Regions from separate parts of the Streptomyces sp. NRRL B-3229 genome, predicted to be linked through region 1. Evidence: riboswitches for the same ligand, from Rfam matches in the RefSeq annotation. Region 1 holds a riboswitch; the other holds the start of a gene.

Region 1 (7,369 bases):
GCTGAAGACCGTCCGCGAGGAGCTCCCCGCCTACGCCGCCACCGGCTGGCTGACACCGGCCGAGCCGTACGCACTCGGCTCGATGCGGGCACGGCGGGTGGCTCGGGAGTACGCGCGCCGGCAGTTCGGCGGGCGGCCCGCGGGGCGGGCGGTCGCGCAGTACGAGGCGTACGCGACCTCGCTCGCTTTCCTACGGCGGCGGGGGCGGCTCGGCCGGGCGAACGCGGACTTCGTCGTACGGGAGCGGGAACTGCTCCAGGAGCTGTGGCGGCGCCGGGAGGTGGCCCGGCCGGCCCTCGACCACGCGGCCCGGGTGACGGCCCCGCCGGTGGCCGCGCCGCCCTGGCCGGGGTACGGGGGGTATGGCGTGTACGGGGTGTACGGCTACCCGCCCCAGCCGGGCCACCCTGCGCTGCCGGTCCAGCATCAGCCGGCACAGCCGGTCCAGTCCCAGCCGGTCCAGCCGACGCCGTATCCCGCGTACAACCCGTATCGGACCTAGGACTGCAAGGGCTGCGAGCGCTGCGAGACTGCGAGGCCTGCGCCGAAGGCCGACGGGGTCCAACCGGCCCTCCCCCTGCCCGACGGGGTCGAACCGGCCCGTCCCCTGCCCGACGGGTTCGATCGGACGCGTCCCCTTACGCCGACGCCTCCGTCAAACGCCCCAGCTCCTCCTCCGTCAGGGTCACGTCCGCCACCCCCAGCAGCGCCGGGAGCTGCTCCACCGTGCGGGCGGAGGCGATGGGGGCCGTGACCGTCGGCTGGGCGGCGAGCCAGGCGAGGGCGATCGTGGCGACCGGGGCCGCGTGGGACTCGGCGATGTCGTCGAGGGCGGCGAGGACCTTCCGGCCGCGGTCGGTGTCGAGGTGCTTGCCGGCTCCCGCCGCCCGCGCCCCCTCCACCGTCGTGCCGGGGCGGTACTTGCCCGTGAGGAAGCCGGACGCGAGGGCGTAGTACGGCACGGCGGCGAGGCCCGCCCGGGACGCGACGGCCTGGAGTTCGCCCTCGTACGTGTCGCGTGAGACCAGGTTGTAGTGGGGCTGGAGGGCGACATAGCGCGCCAGGCCCTCGCGGTCGGAGAAGGCGAGGGACTCCGAGAGCCGCGCGGCGGAGATGTTGGACGCGCCGATCGCGCGCACCTTGCCCGCCTTCACCAGTTCGTCCAGCGCGCCGATGATCTCCTCGACCGGCACCTCGGTCTTGTCGAAGTGGGTGTAGTAGAGGTCGATGCGGTCGGTGCCGAGGCGCTTCAGGGAGGCGTCGGCGGCGGCCTTGATGTTGGCGGCGGTCAGCCCCTTGAAGTCGGGGTGCTGGCTGACCTTCGTGGCGATGACGACGTCGTCGCGGTTGCCGCGGGCGGCCAGCCACTTGCCGATGATCGTCTCGGACTCGCCGCCGGAGTTACCGTCCACCCACGAGGAGTACGAGTCGGCCGTGTCGACGAAGTTGCCGCCCGCGGCGGTGTACGCGTCGAGGACGGCGAAGGACGTGGCCTCGTCGGCGGTCCAGCCGAAGACGTTGCCGCCGAGGGCGAGCGGGAAGACCTCGAGGTCGGAGGAGCCGAGCTTGCGGAGAGAAGTCATGTGATACGTCAACGCCCCCGCCCGACGAGGATCTTCCGCCACGGCCGCAAAATCCTCGCAAACAAGCGGAATTAGCCCCTCCGAACCTCAGAGAGCCTCAGGGAGTCTCAGGGGTTGAGCCCCTTGCCCTGGAGCCACGCCATCGGGTCGATGCCGGTCGCCGCGCCGCCCGGGTGGACCTCCAGGTGCAGGTGCGCGCCCGTCACGTTGCCGGTGGCGCCCACGCGGCCGATGACGTCACCGGTGCCGACCTTCTGGCCCACGCTGACGCTGATCGAGGACTGGTGGCAGAACCACAGCTCGGTGCCGTCGTCGAGGGTGAGGATCGTGCGGTAGCCGTAGGAACCGGCCCAGCCGGCCTCCGTGACGGTGCCGCTGTGGATCGCCTTGATGAGGGTGCCCGTGGGGGCGGCGAAGTCGAGGCCCGTGTGGTAGCCGGAGGACCACAGCGAACCGGCCTGACCGAAGGTCCCCGTGATGGTGTACGACGAGGTCGGCAGCGTGTACTGCTTGGCGAGCTCGGCCAGACGCGCGACCTCGGCCTTCTTCGCGGCCGCCTCCTCCGCCTTCTTCTTCGCGGCGGCGGCCTGCTGCTGGGCTTCCTTCTCCGCCTTGGCGGCGGCCGCGTCGGCCTCCTTCTGGGCGGCTTCCGCGACGGCCTGGGCGGCCTTGGTGTCGAGCTGGTCCTGCTGCGTCTCGGCCTGGGCGAGGATGCGCGAGCGCAGCGCCTCACCGGCGTCCGAGGTGCCCTTGGCGGTATCGACGGTGGCGGTGCCGACGCTGCTGAAGGCGCTCGTGTCGGCGGCGCCGGAGTCGGAGTCGTCCGAGATGAGCGAGCCGACGTTCGGCAGGTCGGGCATCGAGATGGAGACCGGCGGCTTGCCGGTGTTGGCGCTGGCCATGCCGCCGGCGCTGACAGCGGCTATGACACCGACGCCGAGAACGGTGGAGCTGCGGGCGAATCCGCCGCCGCGCTGCTTGGCCACGCGGTGCCGGCCTCGCACGGGGGCGAAGGAGTCCGCGGTCGGGTTCCACTCGCCGAGGGGGGCCTCGTCGTCGGCGCGGTAGCCGCCGTACACGAGAGTGCTGCGGGGTACGGACGGGGCCTCGGGGGCAGGCGGGTTGGACGCCACGTGGGCGCGCTCCTTTCCTTCCTTCTCGCCTACCGGGTTAGCTGACGGGTTCGGAGCAGGAAGGTCTCCTACGCGCGTATACCCGCCGTGTGGCCACGGCGGACTACGAGCGATTCACCCCAAGGTGGTGGTTCCCCGGTTCCCTTGCGGAATTCGGCGCGTGAGCACGGAGCCGTCTCTTGTGACGGCTGGGACGACCGCGCTGCGTTATCGAACGTTAATAGACCCGGGGGTCCGATTCCAAGCCGTTCCGCTTGATCATTAACGAAATCCCGCAGGACTTACGGCCCATGACCGGTGAAAAACGGGCGAGTTGACCGCATCGCTCAGGCCAGGTCATGAGCGCGCCCCGGGAAACACTCAGGGCCGGAGCCCAATGACTGGACTCCGGCCCTGAGCCGTGAGTAGCGGGGACAGGATTTGAACCTGCGACCTCTGGGTTATGAGCCCAGCGAGCTACCGAGCTGCTCCACCCCGCGTCGGTGAAACCAGCATACGCCATCCGGGAGCGACTCCCGCACGCATTACCGCCCAGCGCCTGTGACCTGCCCTTTCACGCCGCTGGATGGCTGGAACCAGCCCTCTTAGTACTGTCACGCCCATGTGCCGTCTCCTGGGCGTGGTCACCCGCGCACCTCTTCCGCTCACCGCCGCCCTCGGTGAACTGGCTCTTCCCTTCACGGAGTTGAGCCGGGAGCACGGTGACGGGTGGGGGATCGCCGCCTGGCCCGGGGCGGGCGGGGGCAGGCCACGGGTGGTCAGGGGGATCACATCGGCCGCCGGGGACTGGCTGTGGGAGCACGCCCTCGCCGGGACGCGTGCCGACGCCGCCGTACTGCATCTGCGGATGGCGAGCCCCGGGCTGCCGGTCGTGCCGGGCGACACCCATCCGTTCATCGCGGACGGCCTCGCCTTCGCCCACAACGGCTTCTTCTCGCCGTACGGCGCCCTCGACGAGCTCATCAACCCCGGTCTCCTCGCGGCGGCGGGCGGGAGCACCGACTCCGAGCGGTTCTTCCTGCGGGTGCTGACGCTGCTGCGGGACCAGGACCCGGTCGACGCGCTCGCGCGGGCCGCCGAGGACATCCGGGCCCGCGCGTCCTTCGCGAGCCTGAACTGCCTGCTGCTGACGGAGGAGGCGCTGTACGCGTACGCCGACGAGGACCCGGACTCCGAGGTGAGCCGGCGGCGCGGGCCCGACTTCTTCCGGCTGCGGTACCGGGCGGAGGGCGACCGGGTGGTCGTCGCGTCGAGCGGGGTGCCCCAACCGGTCGGGGCGTGGCGGGTGTTGCCGTACCGCCAGGTGCTGGAGATCCGGCGGGACGACCTGGGAGTCCGCGTACACGCGTGACGGGAGGTCGTCGTCACCGAACCCCGCACCCGGCACGGCTCCAGCGGCAGACGCTCGCCCGCTCAGCCGACCCCGAGCTCCGTCAACTCCCCGAGCGGCAGCGTGTGCTGGGTCTGGAGGACCTTCGCGCGCAGGTAGCGGACGTTGTGCGCGGTGGTGAACACCCCGGTGGGGACACGGTCGTGGACGGCGATCCCCAGGTCCCTCAACTGGCCCGCCTTGTCCGGGTTGTTGGAGAGCAGATCGACCTCGTCGATCCCGAGGGCGGTCAGCATCTGCGCGGCCGCCGTGTAGTCCCGGGCGTCCTCGGGCAGGCCCAGCGCGGTGTTCGCCGCGTAGGTGTCGAGACCCTGGTCCTGAAGGGCGTACGCGTCGAGCTTGTTGTAGAGACCGATACCGCGGCCCTCCTGGCGGAGGTAGAGCAGCACACCGCCGCGCTCGGCTATCCGCTCGACCGCCTCGCGCAGCTGGGGCCCGCAGTCGCAGCGGGCGGAGCCGAAGACGTCCCCGGTCAGGCACTCGGAGTGCAGGCGCACCAGCGGCACGGCACCGGGGGCGGGGTTCCCGAGGACGACGGCGAGGTGCTCCTGTCCGTCGGCCAGGCCGTGGAAGGTGACGAGTTCGGCGTCCACGCGGTAGCCGTCACCGAAGCGCAGCGGGACGCGGACGCGGGAGCGCTGGGTGGCGGCGGGCAGGTCGGTCATGCGGGTACTCCGGTCCGTAGGCATATCTGCTTCAGATTTGAAGCAGATCTACTGATCGAGACCCTACCCCATGCTTTAAATTTGAAGCAACGGATTTATGGCACGCATCACACGCGGACAGCGGCGCTCAGCACTTGGCCCTCAGCGCTCGGCCCTCACGAGCACGACGGGGACGACCGGCGCCGCCACGGCATCTCCCCGGAGGCACCCTCCTCCCCCAGGAGCCCCTCGGTCACGCTGGTGAAGATCTCCTCCAACTGCCGCACCTGCTCCGGGGTGAGCCGGTCGATGAGCGCGGCGCGAACCGTCTCCACATGGCCCGGCGCGGCCCGCTCCAGCACTGCCATACCCTCGTCGGTCAGCACCGCGACACTGCCGCGCTTGTCCCACTGGCAGCTCTCGCGCCGCACGAGCCCGTCCTTCTCCAGCCGGGCGACCGCGTACGTCAGCCGGGGCCGGGTGATCTTCAGCCCCTCGGCGAGATCGGTCATCCGCAGCCGCCGCTCCGGGGTCTCGGAGAGGTTGGCGAGGATGGAGTAGTACAGGTGGGGCATGCCGGCCTCCTGCTGGAGCTGCCGGTCGATGGTGTCCTCCAGGAGGAGCGAGGCGGCGATGTAGGCACGCCAGGCTCGCTGTTCGTCGGGGCTGAGCCAGCGGGTCGTCATGCCACCAGTGTAGGTTTGCTTCAAACTTGAACCAAGCCCCGCCATCCTTTTTCGAGAGGGACCGCGCCGATGCCCCACCCCCACGTCCTCCTCTCCGCCGCGGTCTCCCTCGACGGCTACCTGGACGACACCGGCTCCGACCGGCTCCTTCTCTCCAGCCCGGCCGACTTCGACCGCGTCGACGAGGTCCGCGCCTCGGTGGACGCGATCCTCATCGGCGCCGGCACGATCCGCGCCGACAACCCCCGCCTGCTGGTCAACTCCGAGGCCCGCCGGGCCACCCGGGTCACCGCCGGGAAGCCGCCGTACCCCCTGAAGGTCACGGTCAGCGGCTCGGGCGAGCTGGACCCCGCGGCGAACTTCTGGCACACGGGCGGCGAGAAGGTCCTCTACACGACGGACAAGGGCGCGGACCGGGCCCGCGAGCTGGGCCTGGCGGCCGACGTGGTCGCCCTCGGCCCGGCGCTGGACTGGCGCCGCCTGCTGGAGCATCTGCACGCGGTGTACGGCGTCGAGCGGCTCATGGTCGAGGGCGGCGGCCGTATCCACACCCAGCTCCTCCAGCAGGGCCTGGCGGACGAGGTGCAGCTGGTGCTGGCCCCGCTGTTCGTCGGCGATCCGCAGGCCCCGCGGCTGTTCGGCCCCGGCGGCTACCAGGGCGGCCGGCTGCGGCTGGTGGAGACCCGTCGTATCGAGGACGTGGTCCTGATGCGCTACGAACCCACGGCACCGGGCACCGGCCCGACCCCCGCCGCAGCGGACCACCACTGGCTGACGCTGGCCTGCGAACTCGCCGCCCAGTGCCCGCCGTCCCGCACGGCGTTCAGCGTGGGAGCGGTGGTGGTGGCCGCCGACGGCACGGAGTTGGCCCGCGGCCACTCCCGCGAGTCCGGCGACCCGGTCGTGCACGCGGAGGAGGCGGCCCTGGCGAAGATCGCCCCGGACGACCCGCGGCTGCCGTCCGCCACGGTCTACACGAGCCTGGAACCCTGCACCCAGCGCGCCTCCCGCCCGGCCTCCTGCGCCCGGCTGATCCTGGACGCGGGGGTACGGCGGGTGGTGACGGCGTGGCGGGAGCCGGACACGTTCGTGACGGGGGCGGACGGAACCGGCCTGCTCACCGGGCAGGGGGTCGACGTGGTGGTCCTGAGCGGCCACGAGGACGAGGCGAAGACCCCGAACCGGCACCTGCTCTGACGGTGGGGAGCCGCGGGCCGCGCCCCGCGAAACGCAGACAGCGCCCGACCCGACCGAAGCCGACTCAGGCGCTGCACAGCAGGTCGGAGGAGTTACCCCCGTCCGCAACCCGTAGGCCCTGTGGGACTCGAACCCACAACCAATGGATTAAAAGTCCACTGCTCTGCCAATTGAGCTAAGGGCCCAGGCGATGTTGCCCCCACGAGCATAGCCGGACGTGGCCGTGTCTCCGATCGGGTATCGGGGACACGGCCGTGTCAGAAGGGCCGGGGAGTGGGAAAGGTCAGGGATCGACCGGTTCGGGGGCGTTCGCGCGGGCCGCCTCGCGGGCCTTGGTGCGCTCGTGCTCCGGGTTGAGGAACCAGTGCCGGGCCGAGGCCGCCCACCAGATCCACGCGAAGCCGAGGACGGCCAGGACGGCGATCGGGGCGTAGTTGAAGGTCTCCCAGGTGACCGGGGAGACCTGCGGGAGCATGAAGAGGATCGTGATCACACCGACCCACCCCACCGACACCAGGCCGATCGCCCGCGACCAGCGGCCCAGATGCCACGGCCCCCGGTCGAAGGCGTCGCCCTTGCGCAGCCGCAGCAGCGTCGGGATGACGTAGGCGATGTAGAGGCCGATCACCGCGACGGACGTCACCGCCGCGTAGGCCGCGTAGTTGATCAGGTACGGCAGGCCCAGCAGCAGTGCCCCGCCCGCGGCAAGCCACACCGCCGCCACCGGGGTGCGGGT
Region 2 (7,369 bases), on a different contig from region 1:
GCCGCAGGCCCCCCACCATCCACGACGTCGCCCGGGAGGCGGGCGTGTCGCGGGGCACCGTCTCCCGCTTCCTGAACGGCGGCCACTACGTCTCGCCCGCCGCCGGGCGGGCCGTGGAGTCCGCCATCAGGAAGACCGGGTACGTGGTCAACCGGCATGCCCGCAGCCTCAGTACGGGCCGCTCCGACTCGGTGGCGTTCCTGCTCACGGAACCGCAGGAGAAGTTCTTCGAGGACCCCAACTTCAACGTCCTGCTGCGGGGGTGCACCGAGCGACTCGCCCAGCACGACATCCCGCTGCTGCTCATGCTCGCCGAGAGCGACGACGACCGGCGGCGCCTGACCCGGTACATCACCTCCGGCCACGTCGACGGGGTGCTGCTGCTGTCCAACCACAGCGGTGACCCGGTCGCGGCCGAACTCCACGACGCCGGGATTCCGCTGGTGGTGTGCGGCAAGCCGATCGGGCGGGGGACCAAGGTGAGTTACGTGGCCGCCGCCGACCGGGAGGGCGCCCAGGAGATGGTCCGGCATCTCCTCGCGGGGGGCCGTCGGCGCGTCGGCATGGTCACCGGGCCGCTGGACATGCCGGGCGGCCCGGACCGGCTCGCCGGCTACCGGGACGTGCTCGCCGAGGCGGGCCTGCCCTACGACCCGGCGCTCGTGGTGGAGGGCGACTTCCGGCGCAGCGGCGGTGAGCGCGCGGCCCGGCGCCTGCTGTCCCAGGCCCCCGACATGGACGCCGTGTTCGTCGCCTCCGACCTCATGGCCCTGGGTGTGGTCAACGTCCTTCAGCAGTCGGGTCGTTCGGTCCCCGACGACATCGCTGTCGGCGGCTTCGACGACTCACCGGCGGCCACCGCCATCGCCCCCGCCCTCACCACCATGCGCCAGCCCTTCGACCGCATCAGCACCGAGATGGTCCGCATGCTCCTGGCCCAGATCGCCGGCGAGGACCCGGCGGGCGTCATCCTCCCGACGGAACTGGTGGTGCGCGACTCGGCGTAGCGCGGCGGCACGGAAACCGAGCGGCCGCCTGACACCCTCACGGCCACCACCGGGCAGACAGACGGGCGCGAGCGCCATCTTTCAGGAGGCGTCGGACGCCATCGCAGTCGGCGGCTTCGCCAAGTCGCCCGCGGGCATCGCAGGGCGACGTACGCCCTCGCGGTCGGAGGCCTTGGCGACTCGCTCCCGGTCACCGCCCCCGCCCCGCCCGCGGGCAGCGCCTCGCGGGACGCCGCCCCGATATGAACTTCCCCCCGCCCCGCAGGCGCCGTAGCGGCAGAGACGGGCCGGCAACGGGGGGGAGGCGTACGGGACATTGACGTGCATCCGCGGTCGGCGGCGGAACGGTGGACGGGGGCGCGCGTCCCGCCTCGCCGTGTTCCCGGAACCGGAACTGCCGTCAACAGATGTGAAAGCAGCAGCCGTCCGGTTCGCGTCGAGTCGGAGGGGCCAACCATCCGTATTCTCTGATCATGGCCGCCTCCCCCGCATATTCACTCATCGCCACCGACCTGGACGGCACGCTGCTCCGCGCCGACGACACCCTCTCCGACCGGTCGTTGGCCGTGCTCGCCAGGGTCGCGGAGGGCGGGGCCCAGCACCTCGTCGTGACGGGACGGCCGGCCCCCAGAGTGCGGCCCCTCCTCGACGACCTCGGCAGCACGGGGCTCGCGGTGTGCGGTCAGGGCGCGCAGGTGTACGACGCCGGCGCGGACCGTCTGCTCTGGTCGGTCACCCTCGACCGGGAGCTGGCCGAGACCGCGCTCGGGAAGATCGAGGCGGAGGTGGGGCAGGTGTACGCCGCGGTGGACCAGGACGGCGTCGACGGGCTCACGCTCATCGAGCCGGGCTATCTGATGCCCCACCCGACCCTGCCCGCCGTGCGGGTCGGCCGGCGCGACGACCTGTGGTGCGAGCCGATCAGCAAGGTCCTGCTGCGCCACCCGTACCTGTCCGACGACGAGTTGGCGGTCACGGCCCGCTCGGTGGTCGGTTCGCTGGCCACCGTCACCATGTCGGGGCCCGGTACCGTCGAACTCCAGCCATGCGGCATCACCAAGGCGACCGGGCTCGCGCTGGCCGCCGAACACCTGGGCCTGGGACCCGAGGTGACGATCGCCTTCGGGGACATGCCGAACGACATCCCCATGTTCGACTGGGCGGCCCACGGCGTCGCCATGGCCAACGCCCACCCCGAGCTCAAGGCCGTGGCCGACGAGGTGACCCTGTCGAACGAGGACGACGGCATCGCCGTCGTCCTCGAAAGACTGTTCAGCCAGGCGTAGTTCCCAGCGGGCGTAATTCCCAGCAGGCGCCGTTCCTAGTACGCGCCGAACACGTTGTCGATGGACCCGTACCGCGCCGCCGCGTAGTTGCAGGCCGCGGTGATGTTCGCCACCGGGTCGTACGGGTCCCACGAGGTGTTGGCCACGTGGTACGCGTTGAAAGTCGGGTCGATCACCTGGAGCAGGCCCTTGGACGGGGTGCCGGCGGCCGCGTTGGAGTCCCAGAGGTTGATGGCGTAGGGGTTGCCGGAGGACTCGCGGATGACGTTGCGGTAGATGCCGTCGTAGGAGCCGGGGATCCCGTGCTCGGCCATGACGGCGAGCGAGGCGCGGATCCAGCCGTCGAGGTTGTTGGCGTACCCGAGGGTGGTCGCGGTCTGCACGGTCGGGGTGGCCGCGGACGCGGTGGTCGCGCCGACGAGCGGGAGCGCGAGGACGGCGACCCCGGTTCCGGCGATCGCGAGCTTGCGGACGAGACGGTTGGTGCGGGAAGCGCGGTGCTGAGCGGCAGCGGGCATGGCGAAGTTCCTCTCCGTCGCCTGCGAGGTGAGCTGTCGGGTTCGGGCGGGGAGCTGCCCGGCCATGCCCGCAAAAGGCATGACTTCACTCCGAGCCGTACCGGTATGTCCGAAGACGCCCGGTCCGGCGACTTACCTGGGTCCCCCGCTCCTGCCGTGGTTTCTCGGTGGGTGTACGGGCGGTGGCAGGATTCGGCGTCCGCCCGACAGGCCGGGAACGTATGCGAGAGCACATGTCCGGAACAAGTGGCGAATTCACATGCAATGCCTATTGACCTTGGTCGGTGGCATTTGGGGCACTTGATCCTTTGCGGTCGCAAGCCTCAACTTGTGCGCCGGGAAAGGCGGATTGAGAGGTTCCGGATATCTGCCGGTCCGTCAGCCGGAGTGAGTCAAGTCACGCCCATGCGCAAGACGCCCAAAACGGGCAAGAGGCCCAACTGGGTTTCAACCGGCCGTTCGTGGGATGCGCTTCTCCCATGTCCGGTGGAAGACCACCTCGCCGCCCTCGGTGCAGATGACCTCGTTCGAGGTGTGGAAGTCGCCGCCGTCGCAGCTGATCTCCGAACGGGTGCGCACGGTGGTGTCCCAGGCGAGGTCCGGCCGGTGCAGCCGGATCGACCAGTCCGAGCGGGTGCGCGCCGACAGGGGGTCCTGCTCGACGATCGTGTACGTCTCCCGCACGTCCTCGGTGCACTCCAGCCCGTCGGGGTACACGCGCGTGCCGCCGTACCGGGGATCGATCTCCAGACGCCACTCGCCCTTGGCCACGTCCCGCACCACCAGGCGCTCGGGAGGGGGCTCGTCCAGGGTCACGGGACTCCACCCGTCGGCGGCCACGCCACGGTCCACCCCGAGCTGCGCGGCCTGCTCCGGCTTTTCGACCACGCCGTCCGAGGACGCGCCGTCCGAGGACGCGAGGTTCGCGGACGCGATGTCCGAGACCGCGATGTCCGAGACCGCGATGTCCGAGAACGCGAGGTCCGAGGGTGCGGGAGTCGAGGGCGCGGGATCCGGGAACGCGGGATCCGAGAACGCGAGGTCCGCCTCACGCCCCCGTACCGGCAGTTCGAGGACAGGGCGCCGTGGGCCGTCGCCGGGGGGTGGGAGTCGCTGACGTGGGCGCGCAGCACGGGCTCGCCCATCACGCCGGTGTCGATCCCCCTGAGGTGCTGGTCCCACCAGCGCAGGGTCTCCCGGAGAACGCCGGTCGCCGGGCCCGGTGGACCGTGGTCCGGGTACGGGTGGGGCCAGGAGCCGATGATCCCGCGGACCCGGTCGGCGGGCAGGTGCTCGACCAGCCGGAGGACGGTGTCGCGGTACGGGTCGTGCCATCCGCCCACCGCCAGGACGGCCGCGTCGATCGCGCCGTAGTCCTCCCGGACGCTGCCCCGGCGCCAGTACTCGTCGCGGGTCTGGTGGGCGAGCCAGGTGTTCAGGGGCGGCTCCACGGCCTCCAGGCGCCCGATCCACATGTCCCGCCAGGCGTCGCCGACGTGGAGCGGGTCCGGCGGCCGGCACGTGAGCGCGAGCGTGGCCGCCGCCCACGCGTGCGTGTCCACCGCGAGGACGGAACCGCCCAGGTAGTGCACGTCGCCGTCGTAGCGGTCGTCGGTGCCGCAGACCGTGACGACCGCCTTGAGCGGCCCCGGTGCGAGGGCCGCGATCCGCAGGGCGCCGTAGCCGCCCCCGGAGCTGCCGATCATGCCGACCCGCCCGTCGCACCAGGGCTGCGCGGCCAGCCAGTCGATCACCGCGACCCCGTCGGCGAGCTCGGCCGCCCCGTACGGCTCGCCCGGCACGCCCTCGCTGTCGCCGTGCCCGCGCGCGTCCACCCCCACGGAGGCGTAGCCGTGGGCCGCGTACCAAGGGTGGCGCCGGCCGTCGCGGGCCGCGGTCCGGTGGGTGAGGCGGTCCGGCGGGTATTCCAGGATCGCGGGTACCGGTTCGGGAGTGAGCGGCCGCCACACGCGCGCGTACAGCAGCGTCCCGTCCGGCATCGGGACACGGACGTCCTCGTGGACCGTCTCGTGTGTCAACGCACCGGGCACACGGTGCGGCGCAGCTGGGACACAGTCGGTTACTTCCCTACAAGTCGATGGATATCCGATCATTTCAGGTGATCAAAAACATACCGGTCGTGATCCGATACCGCCTGGCATGGACGGGGCGGGCGCTATCGGTGATCCAAAGGTGACCGGATACGCTGACTTGAGTGATGGCAGCGCCTTATCGACATTCCGTTTGACCGCCAGAAGACACCAGCAGACAGGAGACCCCTCGTGACCGTCGTCGGGCCGTTCGGGCTGAGCGTGCGGGACCAGGCTCTGGAAGCCGATGTCCAGGCCGGAATGACGGCTGTCGAGGAGGGACTGCTCGAAGCCACCAAGAGCGAGGTCCCCTTCATCACGGAGGCCGCCCAGCACCTGGTGCGCGCGGGCGGAAAGCGGTTCCGTCCGCTCCTCGTGATGCTCGCCGCCCAGTTCGGCGACCCGTACGCACCCGGCGTGGTGCCGTCCGCCGTGGTGGTGGAGCTGACGCACCTCGCCACGCTGTACCACGACGACGTGATGGACGAGGCCGCGGTGCGCCGCGGCGTCGACAGCGCCAACACCCGCTGGGGCAACTCGGTGGCCGTGCTGACCGGCGACTTCCTGTTCGCCCGGGCCTCGCACATCCTGGCCGACCTCGGTCCTGAGGCGGTCCGGGTGCAGGCCGAGGCGTTCGAACGCCTGGTCACCGGCCAGATCCTGGAGACCGCGGGGCCCATGGACGGCCGAGACCCGGTCGAGCACTACCTCGACGTGCTCGGCGGCAAGACCGGCTCGCTGGTCGCGGTCTCGTGCCGCTTCGGCGCGATGATGTCCGGTGCCGACGAGAGGGTCGTCGACGTCCTGACCCAGTACGGCGAGCGCCTCGGCGTCGCCTTCCAGCTCGCCGACGACGTCCTGGACATCGCCTCCGACTCCCACGAGTCCGGCAAGACCCCGGGCACCGACCTGCGCGAGGGCATCCCCACCATGCCGGTGCTGCGGCTGCGCGAGCGGGCCGCCCGCCTCGGGCTCGCCGAGGACATCGCCCTGTGCGAGCTCCTGGACTCCGATCTCACCGACGACGCCCGGCACGCCGAGGCGCTGGCCGCGCTGCGCGCCCACCCCGCCCTCGAACAGGCCCGCCGGGACACCGTGCAGTACGCCCAGGACGCGCGCGCGGCCCTGGCCCCGCTGCGGGAGTGCGACGCGAAGGCGGCCCTGATGGAGCTGTGCGACGCGGTGGTCCACCGCGCCGGCTAGCCGTGCCTGGAACGAACGCCCCCTACGGGTTCCGTAGGGGGCGTTCGCGCGTCGTGTCATACCCCAGGTGTACACGGAGTTGGCTCCGTGGTCTGACGCATGTTCATGGCCGATTTGGTCAGATGGACACCACGGAAAACACCACTCCTCACCGATTCGGGTGAGAATGGCGGCTACGGGTGGACGTACGGGAGTTGACAGCCGCCGCCGACGACGGAGGTAAGGCACACATGGCACCGAACGCATCCGACGACAGCGCTACCGCCGCGGACGCCGACGAACTGCGCGCGGCGCGCCGGCGCAAGGCCGCGCGCTACGTCGTCCCGGCCACGGTGGTGGGAGTCGCGGCGGCGACCATCGGGCTCGTCCCGGCGCTCGCCGACTCCGGCGACCCCGACCTGCCGAAGATCAGCGCACAGGAACTCGTCGAGAAGATCGCCGCGTCGGACGTCCAGCAGCTGTCCGGCACCGTGAAGATCACCACCGACCTCGGCCTGCCGGACCTCGGCGGCCTGGCCGACTCGCTGGGCCCCGCCGCCGGCCCCTCGGGCTCGGGCGACGGTTCGTCCGCCGACCCGGCGGGCAAGCTGACCGAGCTCGCCTCCGGCACCCACACCCTGCGCGTCGCGGCCGACGGCGAGAACAGGCAGAAGGTCTCGCTGCTCGAGGACGCGGCCGAGTACAGCCTCATTCACAACGGCAAGGACGTCTGGGGCTACGACAGCAAGTCCAACTCGGTCTTCCACACCACCGCCTCCGAGCGGGACAGGAAGCAGAAGGACGAGCTTCCGGCCACCCCCAAGGACCTTGCCGAGGACGCCCTCAAGGCCGCCGACAAGACCACCTCGATCACCGTCGAGGGCACCGCCCAGGTCGCGGGCCGGGACGCCTACCGCCTGGTCGTCAAGCCCAAGGACGAGGACACGACGGTCGGTCAGATCACTGTCGCGGTCGACTCGAAGACCGGCCTGCCCCTCAAGTTCACCCTCACCCCGGCGAGCGGCGGAGCGGCCGTCGTGGACGCGGGCTTCACCCAGGTCAGCTTCGCCAAGCCGGCCGCCTCCACCTTCGACTTCACCCCGCCCAAGGGCGCGAAGGTCGAGGAGGGCGACGCGTCGAAGGCGCCCGGGCACGCGGAGGACTTCGGCAAGGAGCAGCGCAAGCATCTGGACAAGGGTTCCGCCGAGCTCGGCAAGAACGGCCCCGAGGGCCTGAACGTCATCGGGGACGGCTGGGACTCCATCGCCACCTTCGACACCGGCGGC

The links. Region 1 has a riboswitch for cyclic di-AMP ahead of IF54_RS0116410 (M23 family metallopeptidase). Riboswitches for the same ligand answer to the same signal wherever they lie in the genome.
Region 2: linked by a shared signal. The riboswitch ahead of IF54_RS0123915 (transglycosylase SLT domain-containing protein) and the one ahead of IF54_RS0116410 (M23 family metallopeptidase) in region 1 are both predicted to bind cyclic di-AMP.

Annotation. Positions count from the first base shown of each region.
Region 1 covers NZ_JOGP01000009.1:7,726-15,094, forward strand. The annotation lists gene IF54_RS0116400 (PrsW family intramembrane metalloprotease) at 1-502, shown strand, start outside; gene IF54_RS0116405 (aldo/keto reductase) at 639-1,583, opposite strand; gene IF54_RS0116410 (M23 family metallopeptidase) at 1,691-2,716, opposite strand; cyclic di-AMP (ydaO/yuaA leader) riboswitch at 2,728-2,885, opposite strand; tRNA gene IF54_RS0116415 (tRNA-Met) at 3,122-3,195, opposite strand; gene IF54_RS0116420 (class II glutamine amidotransferase) at 3,318-4,067, shown strand; gene IF54_RS0116425 (GTP cyclohydrolase II) at 4,130-4,771, opposite strand; gene IF54_RS0116430 (MarR family winged helix-turn-helix transcriptional regulator) at 4,927-5,436, opposite strand; gene IF54_RS0116435 (dihydrofolate reductase family protein) at 5,506-6,633, shown strand; tRNA gene IF54_RS0116440 (tRNA-Lys) at 6,746-6,818, opposite strand; gene IF54_RS0116445 (amino acid permease) at 6,917-7,369, opposite strand, start outside.
Region 2 covers NZ_JOGP01000015.1:4,783-12,151, reverse strand. The annotation lists gene IF54_RS0123925 (LacI family DNA-binding transcriptional regulator) at 1-1,007, shown strand, start outside; gene IF54_RS0123920 (HAD family hydrolase) at 1,481-2,293, shown strand; gene IF54_RS0123915 (transglycosylase SLT domain-containing protein) at 2,329-2,811, opposite strand; cyclic di-AMP (ydaO/yuaA leader) riboswitch at 2,817-2,991, opposite strand; partial or broken gene IF54_RS44195 (CocE/NonD family hydrolase) at 3,403-4,811, opposite strand; gene IF54_RS0123900 (polyprenyl synthetase family protein) at 5,094-6,104, shown strand; gene IF54_RS0123895 (LolA family protein) at 6,335-7,369, shown strand, end outside.